One region of the Streptomyces sp. NPDC026301 genome, then DNA from elsewhere that is predicted to be linked to it. Evidence: riboswitches for the same ligand, from Rfam matches in the RefSeq annotation. Region 1 holds a riboswitch; the other holds the start of a gene.
The links. A riboswitch is a leader RNA that binds a small molecule or an ion and turns the genes downstream of it on or off. The one in region 1 is predicted to bind cobalamin.
Positions count from the first base shown of each region.

Region 2: another riboswitch for cobalamin. It lies ahead of metE (5-methyltetrahydropteroyltriglutamate--homocysteine S-methyltransferase); the one in region 1 lies ahead of ACZ4MH_RS17890 (ribonucleoside-diphosphate reductase subunit alpha).

Region 1 covers NZ_JBVHPN010000009.1:162,341-168,187, forward strand. The annotation lists gene def (peptide deformylase) at 1-576, shown strand, start outside; gene ACZ4MH_RS17885 (ribonucleotide-diphosphate reductase subunit beta) at 670-1,722, opposite strand; gene ACZ4MH_RS17890 (ribonucleoside-diphosphate reductase subunit alpha) at 1,722-4,151, opposite strand; cobalamin riboswitch at 4,305-4,436, opposite strand; gene ACZ4MH_RS17895 (GNAT family N-acetyltransferase) at 4,513-5,028, opposite strand; gene mctP (monocarboxylate uptake permease MctP) at 5,135-5,847, opposite strand, start outside.
Region 2 covers NZ_JBVHPN010000004.1:403,049-408,895, forward strand. The annotation lists gene metE (5-methyltetrahydropteroyltriglutamate--homocysteine S-methyltransferase) at 1-1,950, opposite strand, end outside; cobalamin riboswitch at 2,107-2,324, opposite strand; gene ACZ4MH_RS09660 (amino acid adenylation domain-containing protein) at 2,503-5,847, shown strand, end outside.

The DNA of each region.
Region 1 (5,847 bases):
ACCGACGCGGACGCGCGCGAGAAGGCGTACCGCGAGCGCGGCACCTCCCGCCCGATCACCGTGGTCGGCAATCCGGTGCTCCACAAGGAGTGCAAGGACGTCACCGCGTTCGACGACGAGCTCGCGCGGCTCGTCGACGACATGTTCGCCTCCCAGCGCACCGCCGAGGGCGTGGGCCTGGCCGCCAACCAGATCGGCGTCGACCTGAAGGTCTTCGTCTACGACTGCATGGACGACCAGGGCGTACGCCACGTCGGCGCGGTCTGCAACCCGGTCCTGGACGAGCTGCCGGCCGACCGCCGGGTGCTGGACGACTCCAACGAGGGCTGCCTGTCGGTCCCCGGCGCCTACGCCGAGCTCCCGCGGCCCGACTACGCGGTGGTGCGCGGCCAGGACATCGAGGGCAACGCCATCGCCGTCGAGGGCACCGGCTACTTCGCGCGCTGCCTGCAGCACGAGACGGACCACCTGTACGGATACCTCTACATCGACCGCCTCTCCAAGCGCGACCGCAAGGACGTCCTGAAGCAGATGGCAGAGGGCGAACCGCGCTACCCGGTCGTCGCCAACGACTGACGCCCCGCGTACATCCGGCGCCGCCCCCGAACGGAACACCCGTTCGGGGGCAGCGCGGTTTCCGGCAGCCGTGCCAGAAGTCCGGCAGCCGTTCTAGAACTCGTCGTCGAAGGAGACCGAGCCCTCGACCGCCACCTGGTACGCCGAGGCGCGGCGCTCGAAGAAGTTGGTCAGCTCCTGGACGTTCTGCAGCTCCATGAAGGAGAACGGGTTCTCCGAGCCGTACACCGGTGCGAAGCCGAGCCGCTGCAGCCGCTGGTCGGCCACGCACTGCAGGTACTCCCGCATCGACGCCGTGTTCATGCCCGGCAGGCCGTCGCCGCACAGGTCCTCGGCGAACTGCAGCTCGGCCTCCACGGCCTCCTTCAGCATGTCGGTGACCTGCTGCTCCAGCTCCGCGTCGAACAGCTCCGGCTCCTCCTCGCGGACGGTGTCCACGACGGAGAACGCGAAGTTCATGTGCATGGTCTCGTCGCGGAAGACCCAGTTCGTCCCCGTCGCCAGGCCGTGCAGCAGGCCCCGCGAGCGGAACCAGTACACGTAGGCGAACGCACCGTAGAAGAACAGCCCCTCGATGCAGGCCGCGAAGCAGATCAGGTTCAGCAGGAAGCGGCGGCGGTGGGCCTTGGTCTCCAGCCGGTCGATCTTCTCGACGGAGTCCATCCAGCGGAAGCAGAACTGCGCCTTCTCGCGGATGGACGGGATGCTCTCGACGGCGGCGAACGCGTCGGCGCGGTCGTCCGGGTCGGGCAGGTACGTGTCCAGCAGCGTCAGATAGAACTGGACGTGCACGGCCTCCTCGAAGAGCTGCCGGCTCAGGTAGAGCCGCGCCTCGGGGGAGTTGATGTGCTTGTAGAGAGTGAGGACCAGGTTGTTCGACACGATCGAGTCGCCGGTCGCGAAGAAGGCGACCAGCCGGCCGATCAGGTGCTGCTCGCCCGGCGACAGCTTGGCGAGGTCGGCCACGTCGGAGTGGAGGTCGACCTCCTCCACGGTCCAGGTGTTCTTGATCGCGTCGCGGTAGCGGTCGTAGAAGTCCGGGTACCGCATCGGACGCAGCGTCAGCTCGAAGCCCGGGTCGAGGAGGTTCTTGTGCGTCGCGCCGACGGTGTGGGTGGCGGCGGCGCTCTCGGGTGCGGTGGTCATTACTGGCATGCCTCGCAGGACTCGGGGTTCTCCAGGGAGCAGGCGATCGCCTCGGGGTCGGTCGCCTGCTGGGGTACGGGGGCGGCGGCGGCCGTGCCGCGCGCGGACTGCGCGATCCGGGTCGCCGGGCGGGACCGCAGGTAGTACGTGGTCTTGATGCCGCGCTTCCACGCGTAGGCGTACATCGAGCTGAGCTTGCCGATGGTGGGCGCCGCCATGAAGAGGTTCAGGGACTGGCTCTGGTCCAGGTAGGGAGTGCGGTCGGCGGCCATGTCGATCAGCGCGCGCTGCGGGACCTCCCAGGCCGTGCGGTACAGCGCGCGGACGTCCTCCGGCACCCATTCCAGGTCCTGGACCGAGCCGTTGGCCTCGCGCAGCGCGTCACGGGTCCGCGCGTCCCACAGGCCCAGCGCCTTGAGCTCCTCGATCAGGTACGCGTTGACCTGCAGGAACTCCCCGCTCAGCGTCTCGCGCTTGAAAAGGTTGGAGACCTGCGGCTCGATGCACTCGTACACGCCCGCGATGGAGGCGATGGTCGCGGTGGGGGCGATCGCCAGAAGGAGTGAGTTTCGCATGCCGGTCGCCGCGATACGGGTGCGCAGCGCGGCCCAGCGGTCGGCCCAGCGGGGCTCGGCATTGGGGTAGTGGTCGGGGTGCAGCACGCCGCGGGCGGTGCGGGTCGCCGCCCAGTTCGGGTGCGGGCCGTGCCGCTCGGCGAGGTCGGCGGACGCCTCGTACGCGGCGAGCATGATCCGCTCGGAGATACGGGTGGACAGCTCGCGCGCCTCGGGGGAGTCGAACGGCAAGCGCAGCCGGAAGAACACGTCCTGGAGGCCCATCAGGCCCAGTCCCACCGGTCGCCAGCGGGAGTTGGACGCGCCGGCCTGCTCGGTCGGGTAGAAGTTGATGTCCACGACGCGGTCGAGGAAGGTGACGGCCGTCCGGACCGTGGCGTCCAGCTTGGCCCAGTCCAGCTCGCCGTCCGCGCCCAGGTGCGCGGCGAGGTTGACGGAGCCGAGGTTGCAGACGGCCGTCTCGCCGTCGTCCGTGACCTCCAGGATCTCCGTGCACAGGTTCGAGGAGTGCACGACCCGGCCCGGCTCGGCGGTCTGGTTCGCGGTGCGGTTGGCGGCGTCCTTGAAGGTCATCCAGCCATTGCCGGTCTGCGCCAGGGTCCGCATCATGCGGGCGTACAGCGTCCGCGCGGGGACGGCCTTGATCGCTTTTCCGTCGGCCTCCGCCTGCCGGTACGCGGCGTCGAACTCCGCGCCCCACAGGTCCACCAGCTCCGGCGCGTCCGCCGGCGAGAACAGCGACCAGTCCTGGTCCGCCTCGACCCGGCGCATGAACTCGTCCGGGATCCAGTGCGCGATGTTCAGGTTGTGCGTACGCCGCGCCTCCTCACCGGTGTTGTCGCGCAGCTCCAGGAACTCCTCGATGTCCGCGTGCCAGGTCTCCAGATACACGCAGGCGGCGCCCTTGCGGCGGCCGCCCTGGTTCACCGCGGCGACACTCGCGTCGAGGGTCCGCAGGAACGGCACGATGCCGTTGGAGTGCCCGTTGGTGCCGCGGATCAGCGAACCGCGGGCGCGCACCCGGGAGTACGAGAGGCCGATGCCGCCCGCGTGCTTCGAGAGGCGCGCGACCTGGTGGTAGCGGTCGTAGATCGAGTCCAGCTCGTCCAGCGGCGAGTCCAGCAGATAGCAGGAGGACATCTGCGGGTGGCGGGTGCCGGAGTTGAAGAGCGTGGGGGAGGAGGGCAGGTAGGAGAGCGTGCTGGTCAGCGCGTACAGCGCGGCGACGTCCTGGACGGCGCGGTCCGAGTGGTCCTCGGCCAGGCCGCAGGCCACGCGCAGCAGGAAGTGCTGCGGGGTCTCGATGACCTTGCGGGTGATCGGGTGCCGGAGGAGGTAGCGGGAGTAGACCGTGCGCAGGCCGAAGTAGCCGAAGCGGTCGTCGGCGCCGTCCTGGAGGGCCGCCTCGACCAGCGCGTCCAGCGTGGCGGCGTGCGTCCGGACGAACTCCGCCGTGCCGTCGGCGATCAGACCCTCGCGGTGCCCCGTGGCGACCGAGGCGGCGAAGCCCGTCGCGCCCTGGCTCGCGGCCTCCTCGGCGACCGCGGCGGTCAGCAGCCGGGCGGCCAGCTTGGAGTACTGCGGCTCATCGCCGATCAGCCCGGCCGCGGCCTCCATCGCCAGCTCGCGCAGCTCCGCCGCGTCCGAGCCGGCGTGCCGGCCGCGCAGCGCGGCCGCGGCGACCTTGCCCGGGTCGGTGGCCGGCAGGTCGGCGGTGAGGTCGGTCAGGGTGCGCAGCAGGGCCGTACCGGGGCCGTCGTCGGGCCGCGCGGTCGTCGCCCGCGCCTCCTGTGCCGCCCGCTTCTCCTGTGCCGCCTGCGCCTCTTGTGCTGACTCCGCTGGCGCGATGGTCACCTTGTGCTCTCCTCACTCGGCTGGGGCCGGGGGAGGGCGGTCGGAGGCGTACGGGCAGCCGCGCCGGAGCCCTGCCGGGCACGCGGGCACACCACGCAGCGTCCACCGGCCCATCCCACGGAGCCCGGACGTCTCGACGCCCGCACCGGAACGGATACGGACGTACCGTCGGCAGGTCCTCGGACTCGGCGAGCGCGGCACAAATGCCCACTCAGCACACCGTTGCGGGACAGTTCCGGATTCGCACCGGATTCCCCTGCGGCGACAGCGAGCACGAGCATACATCTTGTGTCGCCCCGCGCGAGCGTTCCCATATCTTGTGTCGCGACGCTGCTGTCCGTGCAGCCGTACGCACGGATGGTCACCCCTGCGAAGGCGTCAGCTCCCGGGCGAACGTCAGCAGCGGGCCGGCGTCCGGTATCGGATGCCAGTCGCGGTCCGGGGTCCGCGTGAACCCCAGGCGACGGTAGATGCGGTGCGCGCTGAGCATCGAGCGCTGGGAGGACAGCACGAGACGTGCGCAGCCCTCGGTCTCCCGCGCACGTTCCAGACACGCGCGCACCAGCGCCTCGCCCGCGCCTCTGCCGCGTGCCTCCTTCGCGACCGCCAGCATCCGGAACTCCGCCTCGCCCGGCCGCGCGATGTCCGCCCACGGACCGCCCGCCGGCACGAACGTCACCCCGCCCAGCACCTCGCCGTCCGCCACGGCCACCAGCACCTCCGCCTCGGCGGCCCGCCGCGCCACGTCCCGCAGCAGGGGCAGATAGCCGTCGTCCTCCCCGAAGTCGAGCAGCCCGTCACCGAGATACGCCTGGGCCGTGATCTCGCCCAGCCACGCGTGCTCCTCCGTACGTATCCGCCTGACCACGATGTCCATGGGATCCATGCGCTCAGTGTGCACCGGGGGTACGACAACGGGCCGCCGGTTTCCACCGGCGGCCCGTCGGCCGTCATGAGCTCAGGCGGGACTCTGCGGTCACGACCTAGTGGGCGGCGCCCGCCGTGGCCGGCGGCAGGTCCACCTGGACGCCCTTGTCACCGGCGTCCGCCGTGTAGTCCTCGGGCGAGGTCTCGTCGATGCCGGCAGGGGCCTTCACGGCCCGCAGGACGACCGTCAGGACCACCGTCACCAGGACGTTGAGCACGAACGCGGTCAGGCCGATGTAGCCGATCTCGCCGATCCCGGGGATCTCCGCGTTCGAGCCGCCGAAGTGCTTCTGCGTGGGGCTCGCCACGCCGTACGCCGCGACCGTGCCGTACACCATGCCGACCGCCCAGCCGGCGAGCAGCGCCCAGCGGTGGAACCAGCGGGTGAACAGGCCGCCCACCAGCGCCGGCATGGTCTGCAGGATCCAGATGCCGCCCAGCAGCTGGAAGTTGATCGCCACCGTCTTGTCCATCGTCAGGACGAACGCCAGCGCGCCGACCTTCACCAGCAGCGACACCAGCTTGGCGACCTTGTGCTCCTGCGCGGGCGTGGCGCCCGGCTTGAGGAAGTCCTTGTAGATGTTGCGGGTGAAGAGGTTCGCCGCGGCGATCGACATGATCGCGGCGGGCACCAGCGCGCCGATGCCGATCGCGGCGAACGCCACGCCCGTGAACCAGTCGGGGAACATGTTCTCGAACAGCTGCGGGATCGCCAGCTGCCCGTTCTGCACCTTGATCCCGGCCGCGATCGCCATGAAGCCCAGCAGCG
Region 2 (5,847 bases), on a different contig from region 1:
GTCGGGGCGCACGCCGCCGGTGGCGAGCCGGAACGCCTCGGTGGCCCAGGCCAGATAGGCGGCGTGGTCGGCGGCGCGCAGCGGGAGCGTCTCGCGCAGCGCCGGCTCGTCCACCTGGACAACCGAGGTGCCCGCCGCCTCCAGGTCGGCCACCTCGTCGCGCAGCGCCAGCGCGACCTGGCGCGCGGTGTCGGCGAGCGGCTGGTCGTCGCGGACGAAGGACCAGGCGAGCATCGTGACGGGACCGGTGAGCATGCCCTTGACCGGCCGCCCGGTGAGCGACTGCGCGTACCGGGTCCAGCGCACCGTCATCGGCTCCGGGCGGGAGACGTCGCCGGCCAGCACCGGCGGGCGGACGTAGCGGGTGCCGTAGGACTGGACCCAGCCGTGCCGGGTGGCGAGGTAGCCGGTCAGCCGCTCGGCGAAGTGCTGCACCATGTCGTTGCGTTCCGGCTCGCCGTGCACCAGGACGTCGAGCCCGGCCTTCTCCTGGTACGCGACGACCTCGCGGATCTCCGCCGCGATCCGCTCCTCGTACGCGTCCTCGTCGATCCGGCCCGCGCGCAGATCGGCGCGTGCGGTGCGCAGCGCGGACGTCTGCGGGAAGGAGCCGATGGTGGTGGTCGGCAGCGGCGGCAGGCCGAGGTGGGCGCGCTGGGCCGCGGACCGCTCGGGGTAGGGCTGGGAGCGCCGGCAGTCGGCGGCGGTGACGGCCGCGGCGCGGGCGCGCACGGCGGGGTCGTGGGTGAGCGCGGCGCCGGTACGGGAGGCGAGGTCGGCGCGGTTGGCGGCCAGTTCGGCGGCGATGATGCCGGTGCCGTGCGTCAGCCCGCGGGCCAGGGTGACCAGCTCGGCGGTCTTCTGCCGGGCGAAGGCGAGCCAGCGGGCGATCTGCGGGTCGATGTCGCGCTCGGCGGCCGCGTCCAGCGGGACGTGCAGCAGCGAGCAGGAGGCCGCCACGTCCACCCGGTCGGCGAGGCCCAGCAGGGTGCCGAGGGTGGCGAGTGACTTCCCGTGGTCGTCGATCCACACGTTGCGGCCGTTGACGACGCCCGCGATCAGCCGCTTGCCGGGCAGGCCGCCGGCCGCCGCCAGGTCGTCCAGATTGCCGGCCGCGGCCTCGGTGAAGTCCAGCGCCAGCCCCTCGACGGGGGCCTTGGCCAGTACCGGCAGGGCCTCGCCGAGACGTCCGAAGTAGGTCGCGACCAGGAGCTGCGGGCGGTCGGTGAGGGCGCCGAGGTCGCGGTAGGCGCGGGCCGCGGCGTTCAGTTCGGCCGGGGTGCGGTCCTGCACGAGCGCCGGTTCGTCCAGCTGGACCCACTCGGCACCGGCGGCGCGCAGGTCGGCGAGGACCTCGGCGTAGACGGGCAGCAGCCGGTCGAGCAGGGTCAGCGGCTCGAAGCCGGGGTCCACGCCGGGGGCCGGCTTGGCGAGCAGGAGATAGGTGACCGGGCCGACCAGGACGGGGCGTGCGGTGTGGCCGAGCGCGCGGGCCTCGCTCAGCTCCGCGACCTGCTTGCGGGAGTCGGCGGCGAAGACGGTGTCGGGGCCCAGCTCCGGCACCAGGTAGTGGTAGTTGGTGTCGAACCACTTGGTCATCTCCAGCGGCGCCGCGTCCTGCGTGCCGCGGGCCATGGCGAAGTACCCGTCCAGGGCGTCCGTTTCGACGGCGGCGCGGTGCCGGCGGGGGATCGCGCCGACCATGACGCTGGTGTCCAGCACGTGGTCGTAGTACGAGAAGTCGCCGGTCGGTACCTCGTGCAGGCCCGCCTCGGCCAGCTGCCCCCAGACGGAGCGGCGCAGTCCCGCGGCGGTCTCCCGGAGCGCGTCGGCGGTGACGCGGCCCTTCCAGTACCCCTCGACCGCCTTCTTCAGTTCCCGGTCCGGCCCCTGCCGGGGATAGCCGTACACGGTGGCCCGTACGGCCGTGGCGGTGTTCTTGCTGGTCACGTTGCTCTCCTTCGCGAGCGTGTCTCCGAGCGCCCGGCGACGGGCGAGAGCGCGAAGGGAGTGCACAGCGGACGGGACGCCACGCACTCGTGTGCCGCGTCCCTGCTGTACGCCGACCCGCCCTCGAGGTCACCGGAAGGACCGCACACGACGGGGGCCGCGTGCGGGCAACGGGCAGGTCTTCGGACTCACGAGCACGTCCACCCGAAGGTAGACACCTACTGGCCGTCGCTTCCCGGACCCGGTCGGATCCAGTGCGTATGACGGCGGTCGTTCCCGCTCACCGCTGCGGGGCAGTCCCGGATTCCCACCGGGTTCCCTCTTACGACGCGCCTGCCTGGCGGACAGGGCGAACCAGCTGCAGCGATCAGGTTATGCCCTGTCGCCGTCCACGTGCCATCCCCCGCTGTGTGCGTACGCCGTGCCGAGTGTCGTCGGGCAGCCCCGCGCGGAACAGGTCGGGGGTATCGGGCCGACTGTCCGACAAGCTGACCTGACGTGTCGTCAGGCAGAGTGCCGAGATGTGCCGCACGCGCCCCTTATCGTGCGCTTATGAGTCAAATGCCTGATTCCGCCCGTGACCGGATCGCCATCATCGGCATCGGCTGCCGCCTGCCCGGCCACGCCAACGACCACCGGGCGTTCTGGCGGAACCTGGCCGAGGGCCGGGACTGCATCGTCCCGACCCCGGCCGACCGGTACGACGTCACCACCCTGGGCAGCCGGGACCGGGCCAAGCCCGGGCGGCTGGTCGGCGGCCGCGGCGGGTACATCGACGGCTTCGACGAATTCGACCCGGCGTTCTTCGGCATCAGCCCGCGCGAGGCCGCCCACCTCGACCCGCAGCAGCGCAAGCTCCTGGAGGTCTCCTGGGAGGCCCTGGAGGACGGCGGCCAGCGCCCGGCCGGCCTGGCGGGCCGCGACATCGGCGTGTTCATCGGCGCGTTCACGCTGGACTACAAGATCCTGCACTTCGCCGACCCGGACTTCCTGGCGGCACACACCGCGACCGGCACCATGATGACGATGGTGTCGAACCGCGTCTCGCACGCCTTCGACTTCCGCGGCCCCAGCGTCTCCCTCGACACCGCCTGCAGCTCCTCCCTCGTCGCCCTGCACCTCGCCCGGCAGAGCCTGCTGCGCGGCGAGACCGACCTCGCGCTGGCCGGCGGCACACTGCTGCACAGCGCGCCGCAGTACACCATCGCCGAGACCAAGGGCGGCTTCCTCTCCGTCGACGGCCGGTCGCGCGCCTTCGACGCGGCGGCCGACGGCTACGTACGTGCCGAGGGCGTCGCCGTCGTGGCACTGAAACGGCTGGCCGACGCGGTGCGCGACGGCGACCCGGTGCACGCCGTGGTGCTCGGCAGCGGGGTGAACCAGGACGGGCGGACCAACGGCATCACCGTGCCGCGCGAGGACGCCCAGGTGGACCTCGTACGGAAGGTGTGCGCCGAGGCGGGCGTCGCGCCCGGCAGCCTGCAGTACGTCGAGGCACACGGTACTTCCACGCCCGTCGGCGATCCGATCGAGGCCCGGGCGCTCGGCCGCGTCCTGTCCGCGGGCCGCCCGCCCGGCGCCCCGTGCTACGTGGGCTCGGTCAAGACCAACATCGGGCACACCGAGGCCGCCGCCGGCATCGCGGGGCTGATCAAGACCGTGCTGTCCCTGAAGCACGGGAAGATCCCGCCGCACCTCAACCTGGAGCGGCTCAACCCGGCCCTCGACGCGGCCACGCTGCCCTTCGAGATCCCGGACCGGCTGGTCGACTGGCCCGCGCACGACGGGCCGGCCCGGGCCGGCGTCAACTCCTTCGGCTTCGGCGGCACCAACGCCCACGTACTGCTGGAAGAAGCACCGGCCCCCGAGGCGGCCCCGCGGCCCGAACCGCCGCAGCGCAGCCGTACGATCCTGCCGCTGAGCGCACGCCACCCGGACGGCCTGCGCGCACTCGCCGCCGGTCTCCGCGCCGAGCTCTCCGGCGCGCACGGCACGCCGCCCGATCTCGCCGATGTCGGCCACACCCTCGCCCACCGCCGCGAACACCATGCGCACCGGCTCGCGGTGACGTACTCACCGGCGGCGCCCGACTCGCTGGACGAGGCGCTGGCCGCGTACGAGCGGGGCGAGCAGCATCCGGGTGTCGTCACGGGCCACTGCCGCGAGCGCGAACGCCGGGGCGCGGCCTGGGTGTTCACCGGTATGGGGCCGCAGTGGTGGGGCATGGGCCGCCGGCTGCTGACGGCCGAACCGGTGTACCGCGCGGCCGTCGAGGCGTGCGACCGCGAGATCCGTGCGCAGGCCGGCTGGTCCCTGCTGGACGAACTCGCCAAGGACGAGGCCGCGTCGAGGATGGGGGAGACCTGGCTCGCGCAGCCGGCCAACTTCGCGCTCCAGACCGGCATTTCCGCGCTCTGGCGCAGCCACGGCGTCCGGCCCGACGCCGTGGTCGGCCACAGCACCGGCGAGGTCGCCGCGTGCTACGAAGCCGGGGTCTACACCCTGTCGGACGCCGTCAAGGTCATCCTGCACCGCAGCCGACTCCAGCACCGGCTGGCCGGCACCGGCACGATGCTCGCCGTCGGGCTGACCGAGGCCGAAGCGGCACGCCGCGTCCGCCCGCTGCGCGACCGGGTGTCGGTCGCGGCGGTCAACAGCCCCCACGGCGTGACCCTTTCCGGAGACGCGGACGCACTTCGCGGACTCGCCTCCGACCTGGAACGGGACCAGATCTTCGCCCGCTTCCTGGCGGTCGACGTCCCGTACCACAGCGTGCGGATGGACCCGATCAGGGAGGAGCTGCTGGCGGCGCTGGCGGACCTCAAGCCGCGCCCGCCGGAGCTACCGCTGTACCTGACGGCACGCCAGGAAGCCGTGGCCGGAGGCGGGTTGAACGCCGCGTACTGGTGGGAGAACGTCCGCGAGCCGGTCCGCTTCCGGGCGGCCGTCGACCGGCTCGCCGAGGACGGCCACCGCCTCTTCCTGGAAATCGGGCCGCACCCGGTCCTGGGCCACTCGATCGCCGAGTGTTTGGAGGGGAAGGGCACCGAAGGCCGGACGCTGGCCTCGATGCACCGCCAGGAGGACGACGTCGAACGGTTCCACCGCACCCTGGCCGAACTGCACACGCTCGGCGTGGAGTTGGACTGGGGCGCCCTCCAGCCGGGCGGCCGGGTGGTCCCGCTGCCCCGCTACCCCTGGCGCCGGGACCGGTACTGGGCCGAGCCCGAGGGCATCGCGCAGCTCCGGCTCGGCCGCCTCGACCACCCGCTGCTGGGCCGCCGCACCACACACCCCCGGCCCACCTGGGAGGCCCGGCTCGACACCGAACAGCTGCCGTACCTGGCGGACCACCGCATCCAGGGCAACACCGTCTTCCCCGCCGCGGGCTATCTGGAGATGGCGGCGCAGGCGGTACGGGCGCTGACCGGCGGCGGCCCGGCGGTGCTGGCCGACATCCGGCTGGCCAAGGCGCTCTTCCTCGACGACGCGCGGCCGACGGCGGTCCAGTTCTCCTTCGACCCGGACAGCGCGGGCTTCACCGTCGCGACGGGCGCTGCCGACCCCGCCGTGCACGCCACCGGCGTCGTCCGCACGGGCCAGCGCCGCGGCCCCGGCCCCGCTCTCGACCCGGACGCGGTCCGCTCCCGCACCAGCCGCCGGCTGTCCGGCCCCGAGACGTACGCGGCACTGGCCGAGCAGGGGTACGAGTACGGCCCGGCGTTCCAAGGCATCGAGGAGGTCTGGACCGGACCCGGCGAGGCGCTGGCCCGGATCCGGCCGCCGGCCGGGCTCACCGGCGGCGCGGCGGACAGCCACTGCCACCCGGCCCTGCTCGACGCCGCCTTCCAGACGCTGCTGACGACCCAACTGACGTCCGTATCGGCCGAGGACGAC